DNA from 3 places in the Paenibacillus sp. FSL H8-0259 genome. Region 2 is predicted to be linked to each of the others. Evidence: predicted binding sites of a transcription regulator. Region 2 holds the regulator's gene; each other region holds the start of a gene.
What was found. Region 2 encodes Rex, which represses fermentation and respiration genes when NADH is low (regulators of the CRP and FNR family bind a similar motif). Its sites were predicted from a motif close to TTGTGAAATATTTCACAA; they were not measured.

Region 1 (7,921 bases), 3.0 Mb from region 2:
AGGATGCGCTGGAGGCGGTGGAATTCGTCAATAACCATGGCGGCTGGAACGGAACCTACAGGCTGGCTGCGACAGAAGAAGGCCGGCAGGACCGCAAGGTGTCCTTTCAGCAATATTACGGTGCCTATCCATCTGGCTCCTATCCGATTATGAGTAATCCTCAGCTCCAGTACGGTGTGATCCATCTGGAGCTGCAGCAGGGGACCGTATCCTCTTATGAGCGCTCCCTGATGTATATGGATGAAGAGAAGTCCGAGAAAACAATCGTTGAGCTGTCCGGGGGTGAAGCGCTGAAGCAGCGGCTGGCCCGGATCGGCAGCTCCTTGCGGGTTACCGATCTGACGCCCGCCTATATGCCTACGCTGACTGAGGAGAAGCTACAGCTTCGTCCGGTCTGGCGGGTGACGCTCAGTGACGGCAGTATGCTGACGCTGAATTAGATTAGAGGAAAGCAAAGCTGATTTAACAAAAGGCGTTGAGGATCGAAGGGGGATTTTGGAACTGCAGGAGCGGTAGCGACCGCCTTCGTCTGCGGATTTCCACCGCGAAAAGCGGTTGAATTAAAGAAATCTGTAGACGGGCAGCGGCCGGAAGTCCAAATATTCACCGTAGTGATGTCTTAGCCTTACGTTGTTATCTGAGGAGGAAACGGTATGGACTGGGGAAGAGCCAAAAGTGTATTAATCTACGCCTTTCTGGTGCTGAATCTGCTGCTATGCTATCAGCTATGGATAGACGTGCGCGATCAGGTTAGCGCGGGGCTTGATTTCACTTCCCTGTCCGCAGAAACGCAGGCGGTGATGGAGGAGAAGGGCATCCGGCTGCTGTGTCCGATTCCGGCTGCCACTCCGCAGCTGCCGGATATCACGTACCGCTACTCCGGAGAAGAGCAGAATGAAGTGCCGGTGAAGCTTAATGAGCCGATCGACAGCAAGTTGATGTATTCCTCGTTCTCCGAGCTGAGCGGTCTGCTGGAGAGCCAGATAACAGATATCGCGAATTACCGCTTTGATTCACAGGAGAGCGAGGTGGGCAAGTTCGTGCTTCATCCGCTGGTGGACAATAAGTGGTCGCTGTTCAGGGTAAGGCTGGAGCTGATCAACAGCGATCAGAAGATTGTGGCGTACCGCTGGCCGCAGATTGAGATCGGTGCAAGCCGGAGTGATAATCTGCAAAAGGTACTTCCGGCCTCACAGGCGCTAAGCAGCCTGATCGAGAAGTATTTTCCGGCCGATTCTGCGGTGAAGGAGATTGAGCTTGGCTATTACGGCGAATTGTTCAATTCCGAGAGTCAGGTGGCTTCGCCGATGTGGCGGTTTATGCTGGAGAACGGCAGTGCCTATTACGTGGATGCGATAAGTGCGGACATTATCAGTCCCAAGACAACAGAGTAGAAGGAGCAGGAGAGATATGGGGATTTCATTTACAGTACTGTCCAGCGGTTCTACCGGGAATGTGACGGTGGTGCGGAACGGTGAGACCACGCTTATGATCGATGCGGGCCTTAGCGCCAAACGGATAGATGAGCTGCTGGCGATGCGTGAGCTGACAGGAGCAGAGTTAGACGGGATTCTTGTGACCCATGAGCATTCTGATCATATTAAAGGGCTGGGGGCGATGGCGCGCAAATATGATCTTCCGATCTATGCGAATACCAATACCTGGGGAGCGATAGAGAAGGGGATTGGGAAGATTGCCGAGCATAACCGGGTCATTATGGAAACCGGCCAGCACCGGGATTTCGGCAGTATGCGGGTAGAGTCGTTCGCGATTTCCCATGATGCAGCGGAACCGGTAGCCTACAATTTCTATGACGGCAAAGAGAAGCTGTGCGTAGCCACAGACCTCGGGTATGTCAGCGACAAGGTAAGGACGGCAATATCGGATGCCGATGTGCTCGTGCTGGAATCGAATCATGATATTGAGATGCTGCGGATGGGACGTTACCCGTGGAATACGAAGCGGCGGATTCTTGGCGATCTGGGGCATCTGTCGAATGAGGCGGCGGGAGCAGCGCTCAGCGAGATTCTGACGGGGCGGACCAAACGCACCTATCTGGCTCATTTGAGCAGAGACCACAACATGATGGATCTGGCAAAAATGTCTGTACGCGGGGCAATGGAGGACCGGGGCTGCTTCTTCAAAGACAGCGAGTTCAGGCTCTGTGACACCTACTATGACCGGCCTACGCCATGGGATAAGGTGAGCCAGTCATAAGGCGGTCCACTTCAGTGATTTTGTGCTCCAGCTCCTGGCGGGAGAACAGCCCTTTGTCAATCAGCAGCTCGATCATCGCACTTTGGACAAGAATCAGGTGGTAGTGTTCATCCTTAAGATCACCCAGCTTGCCGATAAACTGTACCAGATCCATACTTGTTGAGAATGACTCCATAGTCCGGCCCTCCTTTTGAAATGGATTGTAGCGGGAATGTAAAAAATTCGCATCTTTTTTAACACAGAAAAAATGTGGGCGGCGGTGCTGCCTGTGATACAATCATATAGACCGTTCCTTTAAAGTTATGAGCTGTTGCCGCTTCTAATTCTAGTGTAGTCTTTTAGGTTGCAAAATATTCCGGATACAAGCTTATAAACTTTTTAGTAGGTTGCAAGAATAGGAGAGCCCCCTTACGCTTAGAACCCACAGGAATGTGGTGAATGAATCAAGTGAAACCTTTTAGCACTTTGTGAAGTCTAAGAGATATAGCGGTTAAGCTCGGGCGTGGTTGCTTGGCGTTCAGGTCTTGAATGCGGTGGCAATAGAGGGGAGAGGATTTAACGTGGGATTGTTTGATGATGATTTCTATTCAACCAAGGTGTCGCGGCGCAGAGCCGGCAAACAGGGTACCTCCAAAGGATACGCCGAAGGGAAATGGTCTGTCCGCAGATCACGGCGTTCGCTGGCAACATGGCAGGTATCGCTGATCAGCTCCGTATGCAGTGCGGTTGTGGCTGTATTGCTGTTCAGTCTGGTGACGGGACAGTTCACCGAGGAGAAAGCACAGGCCCCGGCAGTCATTGACAAGGTGGCTGTGAGCAGTGCGGATCCGTTTGACCGGATTATTCAGGCTGCTGCGCTTGTCCGCCCGGCGGCAGTAAGCATCATTAATCATAAGGAAGACAACAAGGAACTTAATATTCTCGATGAGTCTGCATTAGGATCGGGAGTTATCTATAAAAAAGATGAAGATAAGGCATATATCATTACCAATAATCATGTGATTGAAGGCTCCAGCAAGCTGGAGGTTGTTACCGTGGATGGTGTGACCCGCAAGGCAGAGCTGGTCGGCGCCGACAAGGTGAGTGATATCGCAGTGCTCTCCATTGATTCCAAAGGTATCCACACGGTTGCGCAGATCGGGGATTCCTCCAAACTGCGTCTGGGTGAGACGGTCATTGCGATCGGCAACCCGCTGGGCCTCGGCGATACGCTGACCTCTGGCATTGTGAGCAATACAGAGCGGACGATCCCGGTATCTCTGAACCAGGATGGGGTATACGACTGGGAGCAGGAGGTTATCCAGACCGATGCTGCCATTAATGAAGGCAACAGCGGGGGCGCACTGGTTGACCTGGACGGCAAAGTGATCGGCATCAACACGATGAAGATCTCGGATACAGGTGTGGAGGGGCTGGGATTCGCGATTCCTGCCAACCATGTAATGGAGACAGCGGATGAGCTTGCGGCTAACGGGAAAATTGCCCGTTCCTACCTGGGCGTGTACTCTGTAGATTTGAATAATCCGTATGTACCGCTTGCTGAAGACCAGCGCAAAGAGCTTAACCTTCCAACAACGGTAACCGACGGGGTTGTAGTATTGGATGCAGTGGGTCCGGCTAAGGATGCAGGCCTGCAATTCAATGATGTAATTACCAAGTTTGATGATAAATCGATTACATCCACCTTGTCCCTGCGCAAATATCTGTACGACCATACCAAGATCGGCGATGATCTGCAAATTACATTTTACCGCAATGGTGAAGTGAAGCAGGTGACGGTACAACTTCTTGAGAAACCCGAGGAATAAAACCGGAAGCCGCCGTATATAATAATAAGGCAGTCAGGATAACGGAAACGGTTCAAGCCGTCCTTTTATGCAAAATTTAAGAGGACGGAGCCCGTTTCAAGTCCAAAATAATGGGGTAAACAATGATATCAGCTATAAATATTACTATTTAGACCAACTGGTAACCCTTACATTGGGAAGAAGACCTTATAAGGGAAAAAACGGAGAAATTCGGATAGGACAGCTTGCCTTTGTTAATAAGGTGTGGTAACATGAAATTATTCATACAATTGATACCTAATTCTCGCATTGAAAAGGGCTGTCAAATGAATCACAACCTTTCTCAATGTGTGAATTTTTTCTTTGTCTGAAGATAAAAAGAACATATTAATTTAAATTTGTGGAGGTAACACACATGCAAACAGGTACAGTTAAATGGTTCAACGCAGAAAAAGGATTCGGTTTCATCGAAGTTGAAGGCGGAAGCGACGTATTCGTTCACTTCAGCGCAATCACTGGCGACGGCTTCAAAACTTTGGACGAAGGCCAACGCGTTGAATTCAACGTTGTTCAAGGCAACCGCGGACCACAAGCCGAAAACGTTGTAAAACTGTAATTAATAGAAGGTGCCGTCCCCGCTTGTGAAAGTTGGGACGGTCTTTTTTTATCGTTACTCAGCTTGTAACATAAAGGAAGGGAGGAACGGCAATGAACTACCGGAAGAAGCCTTTGGAGGAAGTACCGGAAGAAAATACCGCAATATGGGCCTGTACCAACGATGGATGTAACGGATGGATGAGGGATAATTTCGCATTTGAGCATGCGCCTTCTTGCCGTCTCTGTCATTCCCCGATGGTTCGTAGCATGAAGATGCTGCCGCAATTGCTTAATTCGAATGGCGATCTCAAATCGCTTAAGAAAGGTATTTCCATTACCTAAACCAATGCCTTTATGAACCAAGACAACTATAAATGATGGACAAATCCAAGACGGTGAAACCGTCTTATTTTTTTTGCTTTCTTTATGTAATATTGTGATATTTGTCACAAATTTATTGAATTTCATGCTCAAACAGGGTGTATAATGTGATAATTATCACACTTTAGGCCCTAAAAATTTGACAGAATAGACATATCGAATGGGGAGAAGGAAGGGGAGAAATATGGATACAGTAATGCTGTCGCGTATACAATTTGCGTCGACGACGATTTTTCATTATTTCTTTGTGCCGGTATCAATCGGACTAGCGCTCTTAATTGCTATTATGGAGACCATGTACGTTAGAAAAGGCAATGAAGAGTACAAAAGAATGGCGCAATTCTGGGGAAAGCTGTTCCTCATTAACTTCGCAGTAGGCGTAGTGACAGGGATATTGCAGGAGTTCCAGTTCGGAATGAACTGGTCTGACTATTCGCGCTTCGTCGGTGATGTTTTTGGAGCCCCGCTAGCTATTGAAGCCTTGTTGGCATTCTTCCTGGAGTCCACGTTCATCGGAATCTGGATCTTCGGCTGGGATAAAGTATCCAAGCGTATTCATCTATTATCGATCTGGCTGGTAGCCTTCGGAACGATGCTCTCGGCATTCTGGATTCTGGCCGCCAACTCGTTCATGCAGCATCCGGTAGGTTTCCAGATCAACAACGGACGGGCTGAAATGAATGATATCTTCGCACTGATTACAAACGGTCAGCTGCTGGTGGAGTTCCCGCATACAGTGCTTGCCGCATACGCTACAGGCGCATTCCTGGTAACGGGGATCAGTGCTTATAAATTGCTTAAGAAGCAGGACGTGGCCTTTTTCCGTAAATCGTTCGAGATCGCGGCCATTGTCGGTATTATCTCTTCATTTGGCGTAGCTGTTGCCGGACATGCCCAAGCGCAGTATCTGGTTGAAACACAGCCCATGAAGATGGCTGCTTCTGAAGGGCTATGGGGTGAGAGCGGCGACCCGGCACCTTGGACAGTCTTTGCTAATATCGATACAGAGAATCAGACCAGCAGCGGAGAGGTGCAGATTCCGTATCTGCTCAGCTTCCTGTCTTACAGTAAATTCTCCGGTGAGGTTAAGGGTATGCTTGAGCTCCAGAAGGAGTACGAATTAGCGTATGGACCTGGAGATTATATCCCTCCTGTCAAAACAACCTTCTGGAGCTTCCGGATCATGGTTGCGGCAGGCTCGCTAATGATTGCACTTGGCGTGTATGCCATCTACCTCATGTGGCGCAAGAAGATGGACAAACCGAATACCTGGTTCATGCGGTTCATGTTCTGGGGGCTGCTGCTTCCGCCGATTGCCAACACGTCAGGCTGGATTATGACGGAGATCGGGCGTCAGCCATGGACAGTATTCGGACTTATGACTACGGAAGACAGTGTATCACCTAATATTACAAGCGGACAGGTGCTGTTCTCGGTGATTTCGTTTACCGCAATCTATGCCATACTGGGTGCGGTAATGATCGGCCTGTTCATCAAGGTTATCAAAAAAGGTCCTTATGCTATGGATAACGAACACGGTGAATCCCACGATCCGTATAACAAGGAGGGCTAACCCATGTCACTTAATGAATTATGGTTTCTGCTGATTGCAGTGCTGTTTGTCGGGTTCTTCTTCCTTGAAGGCTTTGACTTCGGTGTAGGGATGGAGACGCAGATTCTGGCCAAGAATGATACAGAGCGCCGGGTACTGATTAATTCCATCGGGCCGTTCTGGGATGCGAATGAGGTATGGCTGATTACGGGAGCGGGCGCGATGTTTGCCGCCTTCCCGCATTGGTATGCGACGCTGTTCAGCGGATTCTATATCCCGTTCGTGTTCGCTCTGCTGGCCCTGATTGCCCGCGGTGTTGCCTTTGAATTCAGAGGTAAACGCGATTCGAAGACGTGGCAGAAAACCTGGGATGTCTGCATCTTCTTCGGCAGCTTCCTGCCGCCGTTCCTGCTGGCTGTGGTGTTTGCCAGCTTCATCAAAGGCTTGCCGATTGACGGGGATATGCAGATGTATGCCGGTTTCTTCGATATCGTAAATGCCTATACAGTTGTAGCGGGAATTACAGTAGTCCTGCTGTGTCTGGTACATGGACTGATGTTCACTACGCTCCGCACCCTGGGAGACTTGCAGGAGCGGGCCCGTAAGCTGGCCCAGAAACTGCTGATTCCTCTGGCAGTGCTACTGGTGGCCTTCGTTATAATGACGTACAACATGACAGATATCTTCGATAAACGCGGAACCCTGCTATGGATTGTAGTTGCTCTAGGCGTAGTTGCGTATCTGCTCTCCGGATACTTTATGACCAAGAAGAAGGATGGTTATGCCTTCGGAATGACCGGGGCAGTAATGGCGCTGTCGGTAGCTTCGATCTTCATCGGACTGTTCCCGCGGGTGATGATCAGCTCGCTGGATCAGGCGTTCAACCTGACGATTACGAATGCGGCTTCCGGCCACTATTCATTGAAGGTAATGACGATCGTGGCGCTGACCTTGCTGCCATTCGTGCTTGGTTATCAGATCTGGAGTTATTTCATCTTCCACAAACGGGTTCACGAGAAGGAGCATCTTGAATACTAATGGATAAAAATTTGCTTGGGTACAAAGGAGTAAAGCCTGTCTTTCTGATTGTCGGCTTCCTTACCCTGGTGCAAAGCCTGTCCATTCTTCTGCTGGCGAAATCGCTGGCCGAAGTTGTCTCTGCGCTGTTTGCGGGAGAACCGCTGAAGGAACAAGGGGCTAAATCGCTCTTGTTCCTTCTTGCGTTTCTCGTGCGCCATGCCTGTGCCATGCTGATGAGCCGCACATCTTACCGCTTCGCGGAAGCTACCGGAAGCAGCATGCGGAGACAAATGATGGACAAGCTGTTCCAGCTGGGACCGAGGCTGGCAGGTGACCGGGGAACCGGGAACGTGGTCACACTTGTGCT
Region 2 (7,921 bases):
GTGCATCGCCTTTTTTCGTAACTTCTGTTATGCTGATAAAGAGTCTCAAGTGAAAGGGAATAGAACTTATAATGAAATTTGCCGTGCTTGATTTTGAAACTACGGGAACCCAATCTGTGGGAGAGATCATCCAGGTTGGCCTTGCCATTATAGAGGAAGACAGGTCCATCTCCCGGGTGTATGGTTCCTATGTCAAGCCCGGAGCACCCATTCCTCCTTTTATTACGGGCTTGACCGGAATTACAGACAGTGATGTGCAGGATGCGCCGGAACTTGATGAGATGATGATGGAACTGGTGCCGCTGCTCGATGATGTTGTGCTGGTTGGACATAATGTGGCGTTTGATTTTCATTTCTTGCAGAATGCGCTGGACCGCTGCGGTTATTTGCCGTTTCAGGGCCGGATTCTGGATACTATCGATTTTCTCAAAATATGCTTTCCCTCGCTGACTACCTATCAGCTTGGGTCCGTGAGCAGCCATTTCGGCCTTACGCATGAGCGTCCCCATCAGGCGGACAGTGATGCCCTCGCAACTGCTCTTGTGCTGCTGAAATGTCTGGAGGAGCTGGACAGCCTGCCTCTCCTGACCATCCAGCGGCTCAATGAGCTGTTCGCCGATGAAGACAGTGACCTGGCCTGGTATTTCGATGGTCTGCAGCGTGAGCGCGAAATGGAGACCTTCCAGCCGGAAGGAGACCTGACCTTCTACCGGCAGCTGGCCCTTGCTGTAGGCGACTGGGCAGAGCTGGCTCCGCCTCGGGAGGAAGGATCTGACAACCCGCTGCAGAATATTACCTTCGGGGAGTATATGGAAGAGGTAACCAAACGTCTGAAGGACACCCTTCCGCAATATGAGAGCCGTGAAGCCCAGGAACTGATGATCCAGGAGGTCATGACGGCGCTTGATCAGGATAAGCATCTGCTGATTGAAGCAGGAACCGGCACCGGCAAATCGCTGGGCTATCTGCTTCCGGCCATTTATCACAGTGTCCGCAGTAATCAGAAGGTCATGGTCAGCACGCATACGATCAACCTCCAGGATCAGCTGCGTGAGCGCGACATCCCTCTTTTGACGAGTGTTGTGCCCTTTCCGTTCAAGGCAGCGATCTTTAAGGGGAGAGGACACTATTTGTGTCTCCGTAAGTTTGAACATAGAATTAATAAAAGGGACTTCACAAGTCCCAGGGAAGAAGCGCTTACGGCCGCGCAGATGATGGTCTGGCTGACCCAGACGGAGACCGGCGATGATGAAGAGCTGAACTTAAGCGGGCGCGGCGGTGATTTCTGGGAGACCGTAGCCAGTGATACCGACTCTTGTCTGGGACGCTCATGCCCTTGGTTCAGGAAATGTTATTATCACCGGGCCAAGCATGAAGCCGGGATTTCCGATGTGGTGGTGACTAACCACTCCAAGTTATTCGCAGATGTTAAGGCCGGGCATCAGCTGCTTCCGGCTTACGAGCATCTCATCATTGATGAGGCGCATCATCTGGAGGACATTGCCGGCAAACATCTCGGAATGCAGATGAAATATTTCACCGTGGCGCATACGCTCACCCGTCTGTACAAGGACAGCCGGAGCGGACAGCTGCCTGCCCTGCGCCAGACCCTGCAGTCGTCCGGCAGTGAGCAGGCTTCGGAATGGAGCGGTGTTATCGACCGGATCTATCCGGATCTGCTTACCGTCAAGGAGTCCTGGGATACACTTAGCGACAAGCTCTTCGGCCTGCTGCCTGAACGCAGCGATGCCGGAGCCGGTGAAGCCGGCCAGCTTGTCGCACGCCTGCAGCCGGGCAAGAAGCCCAAAGAGTGGGAGGAGCTGGCTGCTCTGGAGAATACACTCCATCTCAGCTTGAGTGATATCATCCGCAAGGGTGATAAAATGCTCAGTGAGATGCGTGATACGGACAGCCAGTCCTCTTCGGACAGTCTTGTGACGGATATCGGCGGGTTGTTCAAGGACCTGGCCTCCATCCGGGAGCAGATCCGTTTCTTTATGGGACTGAATGACGAGAATATCGTCTACTGGCTGGAGGGGAGCGGCAATTACCGCGGCAAATCGCTGCAGATGTATGCCGTTCCGGTGGATGTGAGCACCCAGCTCAGGGAGCTGTTCTTCGACAAGAAGAAGAGTATCATCCTGACCTCGGCCACCTTGTCTGTGGATAAGTCATTCCAGTTCATGATAGATAATCTCGGTCTTGGTGAGGCTGCAGAGCAGGGCCGTCTGATGACAGCCCTGCTTCCGTCGCCGTTCAAATACCGTGAGCAGGCACTGCTTGTCATTCCCCGTGATTTCCCGAGTGTCAAGGGAAGCATAGGGGATGCCCGCTTTGTGGATACACTGGTCCATTCTCTGGCAGAAACTGCCGTGGCTACCCGCGGGCGGATGCTGGTGCTCTTCACCTCCTACAAGATGCTGCGCCAGGTCTATGATCCGCTGAAGGAGGCCCTGGCTTCGCAGGATATCGCGGTGCTTGGACAAGGCGTAGAAGGCGGCAGTCGGAGCAAGCTGATCCGGCGGTTCCAGGACAGTACAGCGTCAGTCTTGCTGGGTACGAGCAGCTTCTGGGAAGGTGTAGACATTCCCGGTGAAGCTTTGACCTGTCTGGCCATTGTCAGACTTCCGTTCCAGCCGCCTAATCATCCGCTGGCTGAAGCGAAGTCGGAGCTGCTCCAGGCACAGAAGAAGAATCCGTTCATGAAGCTGTCCGTCCCGCAGGCCGTAATCCGCTTCAAGCAAGGCTTCGGGCGGCTGGTCCGCACCGCGCAGGACCGCGGAATCGTTATTGTATATGATACCAGGGTAATCGAATCTTATTATGGGAAGTATTTCCTGTATTCGCTGCCCGGTCCCAAGATGGAGCATATGCTGACGGATCAGATCGTTCCGCGGATTGCAGAATGGCTTGAAGAAGGCGGGGTTTAATAATCCGTCTCCGGTTGATATTATGTATAAGTAATTATTGTTCTGAAGTCCCGTGCTCCACTGCTGCTGCCCAAACGGGCAGTAGTACCCGGAGCATGGTTCCTATAACCGGCTTATCAAGCAGCATATGCTATCAAACCTAAGTGAATGCTTACGAAGCGAGTTTTGCGAAGTTGAATCAAGCAGCATATGCTATCAAAACTTTTAGGAGGAGAAAACATGAAATCGGATAAAATATCGGAGGCCGTCGTTCGCAGACTCCCAGTGTACCTGCGTTTCCTGAACGATCTCCAAAAACGTGAAATCTCAACAGTTTCTTCTCAGGAGCTGGGACAGAAGCTTGATCTCAACCCCGCCCAGATCCGCAAGGACCTGGCTTATTTTGGTGATTTCGGCAGAAAAGGCATTGGTTATGATGTCTCTTATCTGATTGAGAAGATCAGGCATATTCTCAAGCTGGACCAGCAGATTAATGTAGCTCTGGTAGGTGCAGGTAATCTTGGCCACGCCTTGTCGAATTACAATGCTTACTTGAAGGATACGATGAAGATTACAGCTGTATTTGATGCTTATGAGCCTAAGGTAGGCCAGCAGATCAACTCGTTGACTGTTCAGCCGATGAGTGAGCTGGGGGATACCATCCGTGCACAGGGCATCCGCATCGGGATTATTACCGTTCCGGACAGTGAAGCACAGAACGTTGCTGACATTCTGGTGGATTCGGGCATTGAGGCGATCCTGAATTTTGCGCCTGTCATTCTGAAGACTCCGGCCAATATCCGGATTCATGCCGCCGATTTCACTACGGATCTGCAGAGTCTGGCTTATTATTTGCATGACGGAAAGGACGAAGCTGAAGATGAGCAGCAATAAAACCATTATTAAAAACGGGCGTTTTCTGGTGCCTGGCAGCGAAGAGCCGGTGCTGAGCGGTTATATGACCATCGAAAATGATCTTATTACTTACATAGGTGAAGATAAGCCTGTAATTGAAGAGGATGCCGAGGTTATTGACGGCAGCCGGCTGCTGTTCATGCCGGGTCTCGTCAACACCCACGGCCATGCGGCGATGTCACTGCTGCGCGGCTACGGCGATGATATGGTACTGCAGGCTTGGCTGCAGGAAAAAATGTGGCCGATGGAAGAGAAATTCACCGGTGATGATGTGTACTGGGGAACCTCTTTGTCCGTTCTTGAGATGCTGAAGGGCGGCACTACGACCTTCCTCGATATGTATGACCATATGGACCGGGTTGCTGAGGTTACCGAGCAGTCAGGCATCCGTGCTGTACTTATGCGCGGTGTTATTGGCCTTTGTCCGGAAGAGGTGCAGAATCACAAGCTCGCGGAGGCGATTGCTTTTGCCCGGAACTGGCATGGCAAGGCTGACGGCAGAATTACTGCAATGCTCTCGCCGCATGCGCCTTACACCTGTCCTCCGGAGTTTTTCATGAAGTTTGTCCAGGCGGCTCATGATCTTGATCTGCCGATGCACACGCATATGTCCGAAACGCGTCATGAAGTGGAGCAGAATGTGGCCGATTACGGCCTGCGTCCGGTCGCTCATCTGGAGAAGCTGGGAATGTTCACCCGGCCGTCCCTGATCGCCCATGGTGTTCATCTGAACGATGAAGAGATTGAGATTCTGGCCCGCCACAATGTTGGTGTATCCCACAATCCCGGCAGCAATCTGAAGCTGGCCAGCGGAGTAGCCCGTGTTCCTGAGCTTCTTAGAGCAGGAGTTAAGGTCTCCCTGGGTACGGACGGTGCGGCAAGCAACAACAACCTGGATATGTTCGAAGAAATGCGGCTGGCCGCGCTGATCCACAAAGGTGTAAGCGGTGATCCTACAGCAGTACCGGCTCCAGAGGCGCTGCTGATGGCGACCGAATATGGTGCACAGTCTATTTTCCTGAACCAGGTAGGCCGGCTTGCAGCAGGGATGAAAGCCGACTTCATTGCGATTGATATTGATCAGCCGCACTTGCTGCCGCATACCGATCTTTTGTCCCATGCGGTATATTCAGCCAGTGCCAAGGATGTGGAGCATGTCTGGGTGAACGGCAAACAGGTTGTGAAGCACGGACAATGTCTGACACTAGATGAAGAAGCTATCCGCCGCAAAGCGCAGGAAACGTTCGAGGGACTGCTTAAACGGTAATACAGGTTTAAAGGGAAAGGAAGCTGCATGTTGAAGAAGAGGAGAAAATGGCTTCCGCTGGGGATTTCCCTGGTTCTGCTCCTTCTGTTCGGACTAAGCCAGTTTTATGCCTACATTATGAAGGATCAGTGGAACGAGCGGAGTGAAGCCAAAGAGATTGCCAGAGCGCGGGCCGGCTTAACTGAGGTAACCAAAGCACAGAAATCCGTCTGGGATGAAAATGCGATATACTGGGTGCTTACCGGAAAAAATGATGCAGGAACCGAGCTGATGGTTTGGGTCCGTTTTACCAAGGAAGGCCAGCCAGCCGGAGGCGCCAACGATTTATACGCGGAGGAGCTCAGCAAAGGGACTTCTGAGGCGCAAATCCGTGATATTATAGCTGCCCAGCTTCCGGGTATTACGATTAAGCGGCTGCTGCCGGGAGTGTATAACGGAGAATATGCCTGGCAGCTGTTCTACAAAAAGGACGGCAGGTTCTATTACAGCTTCTATCGCTTCACAGACGGCAGTGCCATCGGTGAAGGGTACAGCCTGCCCAACCGGTAAGCGGCAGCAAGAATGGTCTACAGCAGGAGCGGGAGGACAGTTGAACTGTTCTCCCGCTTTTTATATTAATATAAGCCGTAATTTAAAAGGTTCTTCAAGGGAGAGAACAATCAATAACTATTCTTGGACTTGTGGCCTACTTGGAGCTATGGCTTAATAATAGGGGAGGAATAGATGAATCCATTTCGATGGCATGACAGCTGGATAGCATTAATCAGTATATACGATGATGCATACCGGATTGTCATATCGGAAGTATTCATTCCCGGCATCTGCTTCATACATAATTGACATTCAGGAGGATCATAAATTTGGAAATTCTAGCCTATTTAGATCAGGCGGTAACGTTGTTCAAAGAGGAGCTGGGGGCAAATTTGTCCGGGATTTATCTGCACGGTTCGCTGGCCATGGGCTGTTTTCATCCGGATAAAAGTGATATTGATCTGCTGATTGTCGTACACGACAAGCTGCCTGTAGAGGTCAGCCGGAAACTGGCCAAGAAAGTGATAGCTTATCACGACAGTCTGCCGAACCGGCGCGGGGTTGAGCTAACTATTGTATTGAAGAAATATTTGAAGAACTTTGTGCATCCGACGCCCTTTGAGTTTCACTTCTCGGACTTTCATCTGGACCGGTACAGAAATGATGAGCATTATCTGTGTGGCGGGTTTGAGGACAGGGATCTTGCGGCTCAATTTGCCGTAGTCTATCAGCGGGGATTTATTCTGTACGGCGAGCCTATCCGCGAAGCGTTTCTGCCGGTAGACCGCCAATACTACCTCGATTCTATCCTTGGTGATATCGGAGATGCTGCTCAGCAAATCATAGATTCTCCAGTGTACTACACACTGAATTTGTGCCGTGTGCTGTATTTTGTGCGGGAAGAAGTTGTGTCTTCCAAAAAGGAAGGCGGGGAGTGGGGCCTGCAGCATTTGCCGTCCAGCTATCACGGGCTGCTGAAGCACTGCCTTGAAGAATATAGCGGTGTGGCGAGTGACAGCAGTTACGACCCGGAGTTATTAATTGATTTTGCAGAATACATGGCCGGCGAAATCAGACAGCACCAAGCCAAGGTGTAAATTCAAACTAACAATGAGTGAAGCGGACTGAGATTCCGTTATCTTGTTCATTTAAGCCCGAAATGGGGTGTATTTGTTAATTAACGGAATCTGAGTCCGCGCCAGCGGCAGACCAGCAAAAGGCGGATTATATTGAAGGGTCGACCTTAATAAAGAGGCAAAGCCCCTTCAGCTTTGGAACTGGAGGAATTAATGCGACTCCTAAGTCCATGTCCTACAAAAGAGAGCACCGCAGGCATTTATTTGCCTACAGGGTGCTCTTTTTCGATATCCTTACCGGCAAAGCTAATTCTGTACACATTTATTGCCGATAAGAAAGATAATCTACTGAAACATCCAGAAATTAGTATCAAAAATTTTAAATATATTCACACTTTTATGTAAAATCGTATATACACCTGTGATATACTACTACTTGTATCAGGACATGCTTAAGAGCATGTCAGTCTCGGAAGGGCGCTAGACACGCTAGATTGGTCATTATTATAGATTTATGTTCGGTCATTTTTGAGAGGAGGACGTTTCTTGAAACTGCGTCTTATGCCTGTACTGCTAACGTCTCTGCTGTCCGCTGCATTGTTATTCGGTGGCTGGTATTCGTACCGCCAGTTCGCTGTGCAGGAGCCGCTGCAAAAACTTGTATCATCCTATGAGGGAGTGAAGGATTCCCATATTAGTATTAAACGCAATGAGGTCACTTTGAAACTTGATTTGCAGCCGGGCACGAAATTACGTGAGCTCGTGCAGTATGTATCCAAAGAGGGCAGCTCAGCTATCAACGGCCGCACGCTCAAATTGGATGTCGAACAGAACTCCAGCGCTTTGCTGGATGAGTATTGGGATAAAGCCATGTTCTCGGTTGCAGAGGCGATGGAGAGCCGGAAGTATACATTAATCCCTGCCAAGCTGGATGGTCTGAAGACGCAAGACAGCAAGTACAGCGGGGTTATAGCAACAACGGAAATTGATGACAAGAATGTGTATGTGAGTCTGAGCAACGGTAAAGAGAGTAAGTTCATCATTCTGCCGCGTGCGGCGGCTACGATGGGAGTGTGGAACAATGCCTAAGTATTGGAAAGAGGTCCTGGCCGGATTTGTTCCGGTCATGCTGATTTTTATGGTTTTTGTCGGGATTAACATTTTCCCTGTAATTATTGCCTTCGGCATGGTCGCTGCCCTCCTGTTTATTGCCCACGCACGCG
Region 3 (7,921 bases), 270 kb from region 2:
TATTCCTAATGACAGCCCCTTACCGGTCTCCGGTTTAAGGGGTTTTTGCTTCGGTTTTGCTAAATAAAACTTGCACTGTGTCCAAACCTGTGTAATATAATAGAACAAACTAAAGTTACGGATGTGTGGAAGCGTTGACAAAACTGGGAAAAGCCTAAGGAGAATGTGAATAAGCCGAAGTTAAGGCAAGTAAACTAAGACGATGCTTTCGAGGCAAGTTTTGAACGATGCTGATTCAGGGATGTTTAGGCTCACAAAACCTAGCGTATGCTTTCGATGCAAGTTTTGCCGTAGTGGACTCTTATGAAGTAACGCTCACAAAACTTTTAGGAGGCGAGGATCATGACCATCACCTTGTTTTCCCGCGAAATAGCCTATGGAAAAAAGGATGTCGCTGAACTGGAGACTGCGTCAATTAGAGTGCAGCTGATTTATGACAAGGTGTTGTATATGCTTCATAGCCATCTTCCCGCTTCATTATGGGATGCCTGGATTGGCGTGCCTTATGAGATCATATCCTCTCTATACAAAGGGGACAATGATAGCGGCAGTGTGTTTCAGAAGTGGATTCAAAGCCCCTCCGGCTGGAAATGCATCGGTTGTGAACGGCATTGTCTGGAGCCTGTGACAGTTGCGGATAGCGATACCTCCGGCCCGCCGCGCCGCTTCACCTTTCATAACGGCATTAGTCAGAGTATGGTGCTGCAGGCGGTAATCTGGTCGATGTATGAGAATACGCTGCTGCTCCAGCCTTACTTAGGTGAAGATGCTTTTCTCAGCGAAGATGATTTGGAGCTTATTTCTGTATATTTCGTACCTACCTATATGACACAGACCCCGTTAATGGAAATGAATAAACAAGCCAAAGAATATAAGGATAAGAATATCAGAGTCTATCAGGAATGGATCTCTGCCCCGGATCTGGTGCTGCAGTGGAATGGAGGTCTGACCGAAGGCAGGTGGATGACTGGAGTGTATGTGGATCATTCGCGGTTTGCCGGTCTTGGACCCTATTTGAAGGATGCGCAAGGCAAGCGGACATATATGCAGGCGACTGTTCAATAAATCATACTATGCATACATTGAAGGGTTAAAGGGTGGCTTTGAGAATGATTTTAGAAGAAAAACAAGAAGGAAAGTGCTGCTGAATAATTTGTTGAGCTCCTTGATGCGGCAGCACTTTGGGAATGATTGAGTATCATTAGGAATCCGCCAGGTACTTTTTACGCCTCATCCCGGTTATTCCTTCTTCTAATCCAAAGAACCAAACTTAAGATCACCACTCCAACTGCTGCAGATATAATCAGAATTGCGTTTCCGCTTGCACTACCGTCTGGTATTATCGGGGATGGACTCATGCGCGCGGCAATAATGATGCATACTGCAATCAGAATTGATAGAAGGATAACGGCTGCGCTTCTGCTATTAGCTGTCAGGCCCTCCCGTCCAGGTCCTATATAGGAACCGTTCCAGATCAGACGTACCAGATAGGAGCCGACACCAATCATAAAAATAACATAATTACTCAATGGATACTTGAGCCACTGTATTCCGTAATTATGCAGGCCCATATCCGCCAACAGCAGGAAGGCCAGTAACATAAATGACTGATTCCCCGCTTTGTTCCGCTTCAACAGTTGTCTTTCGTCCAGGTTAGCTTTGCTCATACTCAGTTCCCTCCCAAAAAAGTTGATCCAGCGTCTTACCCAGTGTTAGGCAAATATCAATACATAACCTGATTGTGGGATTGTAGTCACCGTTCTCAATTGCAATAATCGTCTGTCTGGTGACTCCCACAGCATCCGCCAGCTGCTTCTGCGACATGTCTTTTGCCGCTCTTGAGGCCTTAAGCCTCAGGTTTTTCCCCATTCCCTCACCTCGCGTAGATTGTAATATATATTTAACATTATGTCTACTATATTATACATGGTGGATTTTTTTATAATCATTCCGTTCAATAAAATTTTATATATCCAGTGCGTACAATCACTAGTCCATCCTCCTGCCGGTGTTAAGGTGTAAAGGTGATCAGCAACTAAAAACCTATACCCATAACATGAGGAGGGGCCACAATGGCGTCCAATCAATTAAACGATATAACAATTCAATCAGGTTTCACCTCTGAAGCAATGGTCAGAGACATCGTCCTGCAGTTCCCTAAGGCTGCGGATTATTTCAAGGCTAAGCGCATTGATTTCTGCTGTGGAGGCGCGAAGCCGCTGGCTGAAGCTGCTGCCGAGAAAGGGCTTGATCCGGAAGCGATGATTCAGGATCTGAACAAGCTGCAGGAAGAGCATCCGGTACTGGAAGAGGATACAGCCTGGAACGAGGCCTCCTCTGAAGAGCTGGTGAATTATATTGTGAACAAGCATCACCGCTACCTGCGTGAAGAGCTTCCGCTAATCAGCCAGAATGTAACCAAAGTCTTCCGCGTGCATGGCGAGGATTCTCCGCATCTGGGCGAGATGCACCGCCTGTTTAATCTTTTGCGCGAAGATCTGATTCAGCATACGGCGAAGGAAGAAGAGAGCGAATTCCCTAAAATGCTGGCCTACACACAGAACCCGACTGAAGAAGGCCTATCGGAGCTGCGCGGCCTGCTGCATAATCTGGAAGCCGAGCACGATGGTGCCGGTGAGATCCTCCGCGAGCTCCGCCGGGTAACCAATGATTACACACCGCCTGCGCATGCCTGCACGACTTACCGCCTGACCTATGCACGCCTTGAGGAGCTGGAAGGTATGACCTTCGAGCATGTGCATCTGGAGAACAATAACCTGTTCCTGCGTTATCAATAAAATGTATTGCTACGGAAAGTCCCTCCGGGGACTTTTTTGTTATATAGAACGTAAGGTTCAGAACAGAAATAATTTGAGAACAGGTCTTCTATGCGGTATCCTTAAAGAGTCAGGGATATTACATAAGAAGGCGGTGCCGTGGAATGTCCACGAAATGGATGGGGCGCTTACTGCTGTGCCTTGTTTTTATAATCACAGCCAGCGGCTGCAGCTCGGTTCTGGGACCGGGAAACACCGGCGGCAGCGCCGGAAGCGGAAGCACAGGACTATCTTTTTCAATTCTGGTGGGTGAACGTGAAATGGCAGGAACCTCCGGCAGACTGCTTAACGAAGCTTATAAAGAAGGTAATTCCATCATAGAACTGCTGAGAAAGAGCGGGATCGTTACTTTTGCTGCAGACGGCTATAGTATTCTTGAGGTCAATAGAGTTGCGCTTAGTCAGGATATGATGTGGGAAGTACAGGTGAACAGCAAGAAGCTTACGGATTTGAACAGTAAAATCGAGGCTGGAGCGGCGATTCTCTTCTCTGCACAGCCGGCCGCAGCCGGGGCGTTATTTCAACCGGTTATCCTTACGGTGAACGGCGGGAGTGAACAGCCTGAGCTGACGCATTCGCATGTGCTGTCCTTTACGGAAGATTTGTCAGTGAAGGGACTTATGAAGAACAGCGGGATGATTAAGCTGGCAGAAAATAACAAGACGATTCTTACCGTAATGGATTACACGCCACTCAGCAGTGAGGAGTGGAAACTGAAGGTTAATGACAAAGCGCTGCTGGGCAATGGGGTGGATATGAAGCTCAGACCGCAGGACAAGCTGGAGATATCACTGGTTCTGAGGTAATTACGATAGCGGAATCCGTTTTATCAGATACAAGGATTTCTGTGCCGAGTGCGCGGGGTCTTTTTTTTGTGTCTTTTACTTTATGTGAAATGTTTCACATTTAATGTGACTGGAATCACAAATGCCGGGGAATTTTGGACAGTATAATTTCACTATACAGCAAGTTTATGAAGAAATCTGAGTTTTGAAGGAGGGTCCTACCAGTGACAGCGAACAGAGAAAAGTTAGTGCTGATTGGCAATGGCATGGCGGGTGTAGGCACTATTGAACAGATTTTAAAGCTGGGCGGCGCTTATGATATCACGATTTTCGGCAGTGAACCGCATCCCAATTACAACCGGATTATGCTGTCCTATGTTCTTGAAGGCAGTAAAACCATTGAAGATATTATCCTGAATGACCGTCAGTGGTATGAGGATAACCATATTACCCTGCATACTGGAACGACTGTCATCCGGATTGATGAACAAACCAGGCAAGTGATTACAGATAACGGACAGGCGGTTCATTACGACAAGATTATCATTGCTACAGGTTCTAATTCGTTTATATTACCTGTTCCGGGCAGTACAAAGGACGGGGTAGTCGGCTTCCGTGATATCGCAGATTGCGATGCCATGCTGGCTGCAGCGAAGCAGTACCGCACGGCGGCTGTTATCGGCGGCGGTCTGCTTGGTCTTGAAGCAGCCAAAGGCCTCGTGAATCTGGGGATGGACGTTACCGTTGTACATCTGCTTGAGGATCTGATGGAACGGCAGCTGGACCGTACGGCATCTTCCATGCTGCAGGCGGAGCTTGCGCGTCAAGGTGTGAAATTCGCCATGGGCAAGCAGACGGTCGAATTGACTGGAGAAGAGCGGGTTACCGGGCTGCGCTTCAGTGACGGCAGTGAGTTGCCCGCAGAATTTGTGGTAATGGCAGTCGGAATTAAACCTAATGTTCAGCTTGCCAAGGATAGCGGCATCGAGGTTAACCGCGGGATTGTCGTTAATGACTATCTGCAGACCTCCATGGCTAACGTGTATTCTGTCGGTGAATGTACAGAGCACCGGGGGACCTGCTATGGTCTGGTAGCGCCGCTTTTCGAGCAGGGGATGGTACTGGCCAAGCATTTGTCTGGTGTGCAGACTCCGGGATACGAAGGTTCGGTTGTCGCGACGAAACTCAAGATTTCCGGTGTTGATGTTTTCTCGGCCGGAGAGTTCACCGAAACAGCGGAGCATACCGTCATATCCGCCAAGGATGAGTGGAAGAGAACCTATAAGAAGATTCTGCTCAAAAACAATATTATTGTCGGTGCGGTTCTGTTCGGTGATGTAACGGAATCAGCGAGCCTGCAGAAGCTGGTGAAGCAGGGAACAGAAATGACCGATGAGATCTATGGAGAGGTCATGGGCACAGGCTGCTGCGGCGGAGGCGGAGCCAAGAAAGGTCTATCCGTTGAAGCAATGGCCGATGAAGAGATTGTCTGCGGCTGCAACGGGGTTACTAAAAAGGCGATTGTTGATGCCGTTACGGAGAATGGCTTCACTACAGTGGATGAAATCAAAGCCTGCACCGGAGCTACCCGTTCCTGCGGCGGCTGTAAGCCAGTTGTTGAGCAGATTCTGCAGTTCGTATTAGGAGACAGCTTCCAGCAAAGCGCCAAGCAGGGGATCTGCAGCTGCACCCCGCTTAGCCGGGATGAGATTGTAGCCGAAATTACGGCTAAAGGGCTCAAAACCACCAAAGAAGTTATGCATGTGCTGGACTGGAAGCAGCCGGAAGGCTGTTCTAAATGCCGTCCTGCTGTGAACTATTATCTGGGTATGATCTATCCGGACACCCATGAGGACGAGAAGGAATCGCGCTTCGTTAATGAACGGATGAGCGCCAATATTCAGAAGGATGGAACTTATACGGTTATTCCGCGGATGTACGGAGGGGTTACCACTCCCGAGGATTTGAAACGGATTGCCGATGTTTCCCTGAAATATGATGTGAAGGTTGTGAAGGTGACCGGCGGGCAACGTCTGGATCTGATCGGTGTCAAAAAAGAGGATGTACCGAAGGTGTGGGAGGAGCTGGATATGCCGTCCGGCTATGGCTATGCGAAATCCCTGCGCACTGTGAAGACCTGTGTAGGTTCGCAGTTCTGCCGTTTTGGCACACAGGATTCCATGGGCATGGGAGCTATGCTTGAGCGCAAGTATGAGCGCCTGGATATGCCGGCCAAGTTCAAAATGGCGGTTAACGGCTGTCCGCGTAACTGTGCAGAATCCTGCACGAAGGATATCGGCATTGTCGGCAATGACGGCGGCTGGGAAGTATTTATCGGCGGAAACGGCGGCATTAAGCCACGGATCGCTGATGCCTTCTGCAAGGTAAGAACCGATGAAGAGCTGGTCGAGGTCTGCTCCGCCGTAATGCAGTATTACCGTGAAACCGGCAATTACCTGGAGAGAACTTCAGAATGGGTAGAACGGATGGGCCTTGAGCATATCCAGACCGTTATTCTGGGCAGTGATGACAACCGGAAAGAACTCGCTGCACGTATTGACTTCGCCCTGGCACAAGTCAGCGATCCATGGAAAAAGATGCTGGATGACAACGGTACCCGCACAGCACTGTTCGAACAGACACGGGTCTAGCCTGAAGGGAGAGGGAGAGAAAATTATGGAACTCAGTAATCGAGAGTATGCAGTAGGAACCGCAGACGATTTCATGCTGCAGATTGGCCGGGTAGTAAATGTAGGAGAGGTGGAGTTAGCAATATTCCGCACATCGGATGGCACTTTCTATGCCGTGGAGAACCACAGTCCCCACCCGAAGGGCGGTCCGCTCGCTGAGGGGATTGTATCCGGCTATTATCTGTATGACCCGCTTCATGACTGGAAAATCGATCTGCGGACCGGAGAAGTTCAGGCTCCGGACCGCGGTCAGGCAGTAGTCCATCCGGTTGTTGTGGAGGACGGAGTCGTCAAGGTTAGTCTGCCTGCGGCAGTGGCAAGGCTATAAATAAAAAAGAAGAGCAGGTGTAGATATGTTTACGCAGAGCGTAGAGAATATCGTTGAGACAGCCGTAGGCAAACGCGACAAGATGAATGAGAGCCTGCCCAAATATTTCTTGGCGGCACTCCTGGCAGGAGCTTATGTAGGTATTGGTATTATTCTGATCTTCTCGCTGGGGGCTCCGCTGGCAGCGATCAAGTCACCGTTCCAGCCGCTGATTATGGGCGCATCCTTCGGGATTGCCTTGACCCTGGTTGTATTCGCTGGCTCGGAGCTGTTCACAGGAAATAATATGTTCTTCACGGTAAGCACGCTTGCCGGGAGAACTACGGTCTGGGATACCGTGAAGAACTGGGTCCTGGTATTCCTCGGCAATGTAGCCGGTGCAGTGGTTCTTGCCCTGCTGATTCAGGGATCGGGTCTCTTTAAGGCGGCGCCTGCCGAGCATCTGATCTTCGCGGCAGCAGCCAAGAAGATGAGCCTGCCGTTCTCGGAGCTGTTCTTCCGCGGTATTCTCTGTAACTGGCTGGTCTGCCTGGCGTTGTGGATGTCCTCCCGCGCCAAGAGTGAAGCGGCGAAGCTGGTGCTGATCTGGTGGTGCCTGTTCGCCTTCATCGCAAGCGGCTACGAACACAGTGTAGCGAACATGACGCTGCTCAGCGTGGCAGTACTGTTGCCGAATCATCCCGAGACCGTGAGCATTGCCGGCTGGCTGCATAACATGATTCCGGTTACGCTAGGCAATATCATCGGCGGCGGTGTATTCGTCGGCATGGCATACTGGCTGATCTCACCTGTGCGTAGTCCCCGTAAAGTATCAACTGCCATGCAGACTAAGAAAATAAGTTAATTTAGAAGCCCCGCAGTTTAATTACTGCGGGGCTTTTTTGTCACTGAAAGGAGAATCTATCTGTGGTAAGCTGTTTAGGACTCGAATCAGGGAGTGGACAGTCATGAAGAGCTTTAACCATTTTGGGGTATATGGAATTTGCCAGCGTGACGGCAAGCTGCTTGTAATTCATAAGGGAAGAGGGCCATACACCGGAAGGTACGATCTGCCTGGCGGAAGACTCGAAGAGAACGAATCGCTGCTTGACGGCCTGGTCAGAGAATTCATGGAAGAGACCGGATTTGCAGTCAATGCAGAACGAAACCTGGGCATATTCGATTTTTTTGTCCGTTATCAGGAGGATGACTTCACGCATATGCATCATCTGGCAGCGTTGTACCAGGTTGAATTGGACGGGGAGCAGGAGCCAGCAGCTATTTCAGCTTTTGCAGAACAGG

Region 1: a site for Rex is predicted at 5,036-5,053, ahead of NSU01_RS35340 (cytochrome ubiquinol oxidase subunit I). Genes of this name have one in related genera too.
Region 3: a site for Rex is predicted at 3,726-3,743, ahead of nirB (nitrite reductase large subunit NirB). Genes of this name have one in related genera too.

Annotation. Positions count from the first base shown of each region.
Region 1 is NZ_CP150147.1:8,195,944-8,203,864, reverse strand. Features, by position in the region: gene yycH (two-component system activity regulator YycH) at 1-440, shown strand, start outside; gene yycI (two-component system regulatory protein YycI) at 654-1,394, shown strand; gene NSU01_RS35365 (MBL fold metallo-hydrolase) at 1,411-2,217, shown strand; gene NSU01_RS35360 (hypothetical protein) at 2,186-2,392, opposite strand; gene NSU01_RS35355 (trypsin-like peptidase domain-containing protein) at 2,778-4,025, shown strand; gene NSU01_RS35350 (cold-shock protein) at 4,420-4,620, shown strand; gene NSU01_RS35345 (cold-shock protein) at 4,713-4,943, shown strand; gene NSU01_RS35340 (cytochrome ubiquinol oxidase subunit I) at 5,167-6,555, shown strand; gene cydB (cytochrome d ubiquinol oxidase subunit II) at 6,559-7,572, shown strand; gene cydD (thiol reductant ABC exporter subunit CydD) at 7,572-7,921, shown strand, end outside.
Region 2 is NZ_CP150147.1:5,194,456-5,202,376, reverse strand. Features, by position in the region: gene dinG (ATP-dependent DNA helicase DinG) at 72-2,930, shown strand; gene NSU01_RS22465 (redox-sensing transcriptional repressor Rex) at 3,150-3,803, shown strand; gene NSU01_RS22460 (amidohydrolase) at 3,790-5,091, shown strand; gene NSU01_RS22455 (DUF5590 domain-containing protein) at 5,119-5,640, shown strand; gene NSU01_RS22450 (aminoglycoside adenylyltransferase domain-containing protein) at 5,952-6,719, shown strand; gene NSU01_RS22445 (hypothetical protein) at 7,245-7,787, shown strand; gene NSU01_RS22440 (AAA family ATPase) at 7,780-7,921, shown strand, end outside.
Region 3 is NZ_CP150147.1:5,462,034-5,469,954, reverse strand. Features, by position in the region: gene NSU01_RS23770 (hypothetical protein) at 343-1,065, shown strand; gene NSU01_RS23765 (hypothetical protein) at 1,224-1,667, opposite strand; gene NSU01_RS23760 (helix-turn-helix transcriptional regulator) at 1,654-1,869, opposite strand; gene ric (iron-sulfur cluster repair di-iron protein) at 2,103-2,798, shown strand; gene NSU01_RS23750 (hypothetical protein) at 2,942-3,643, shown strand; gene nirB (nitrite reductase large subunit NirB) at 3,847-6,273, shown strand; gene nirD (nitrite reductase small subunit NirD) at 6,299-6,640, shown strand; gene NSU01_RS23735 (formate/nitrite transporter family protein) at 6,666-7,484, shown strand; gene NSU01_RS23730 (NUDIX hydrolase) at 7,588-7,921, shown strand, end outside.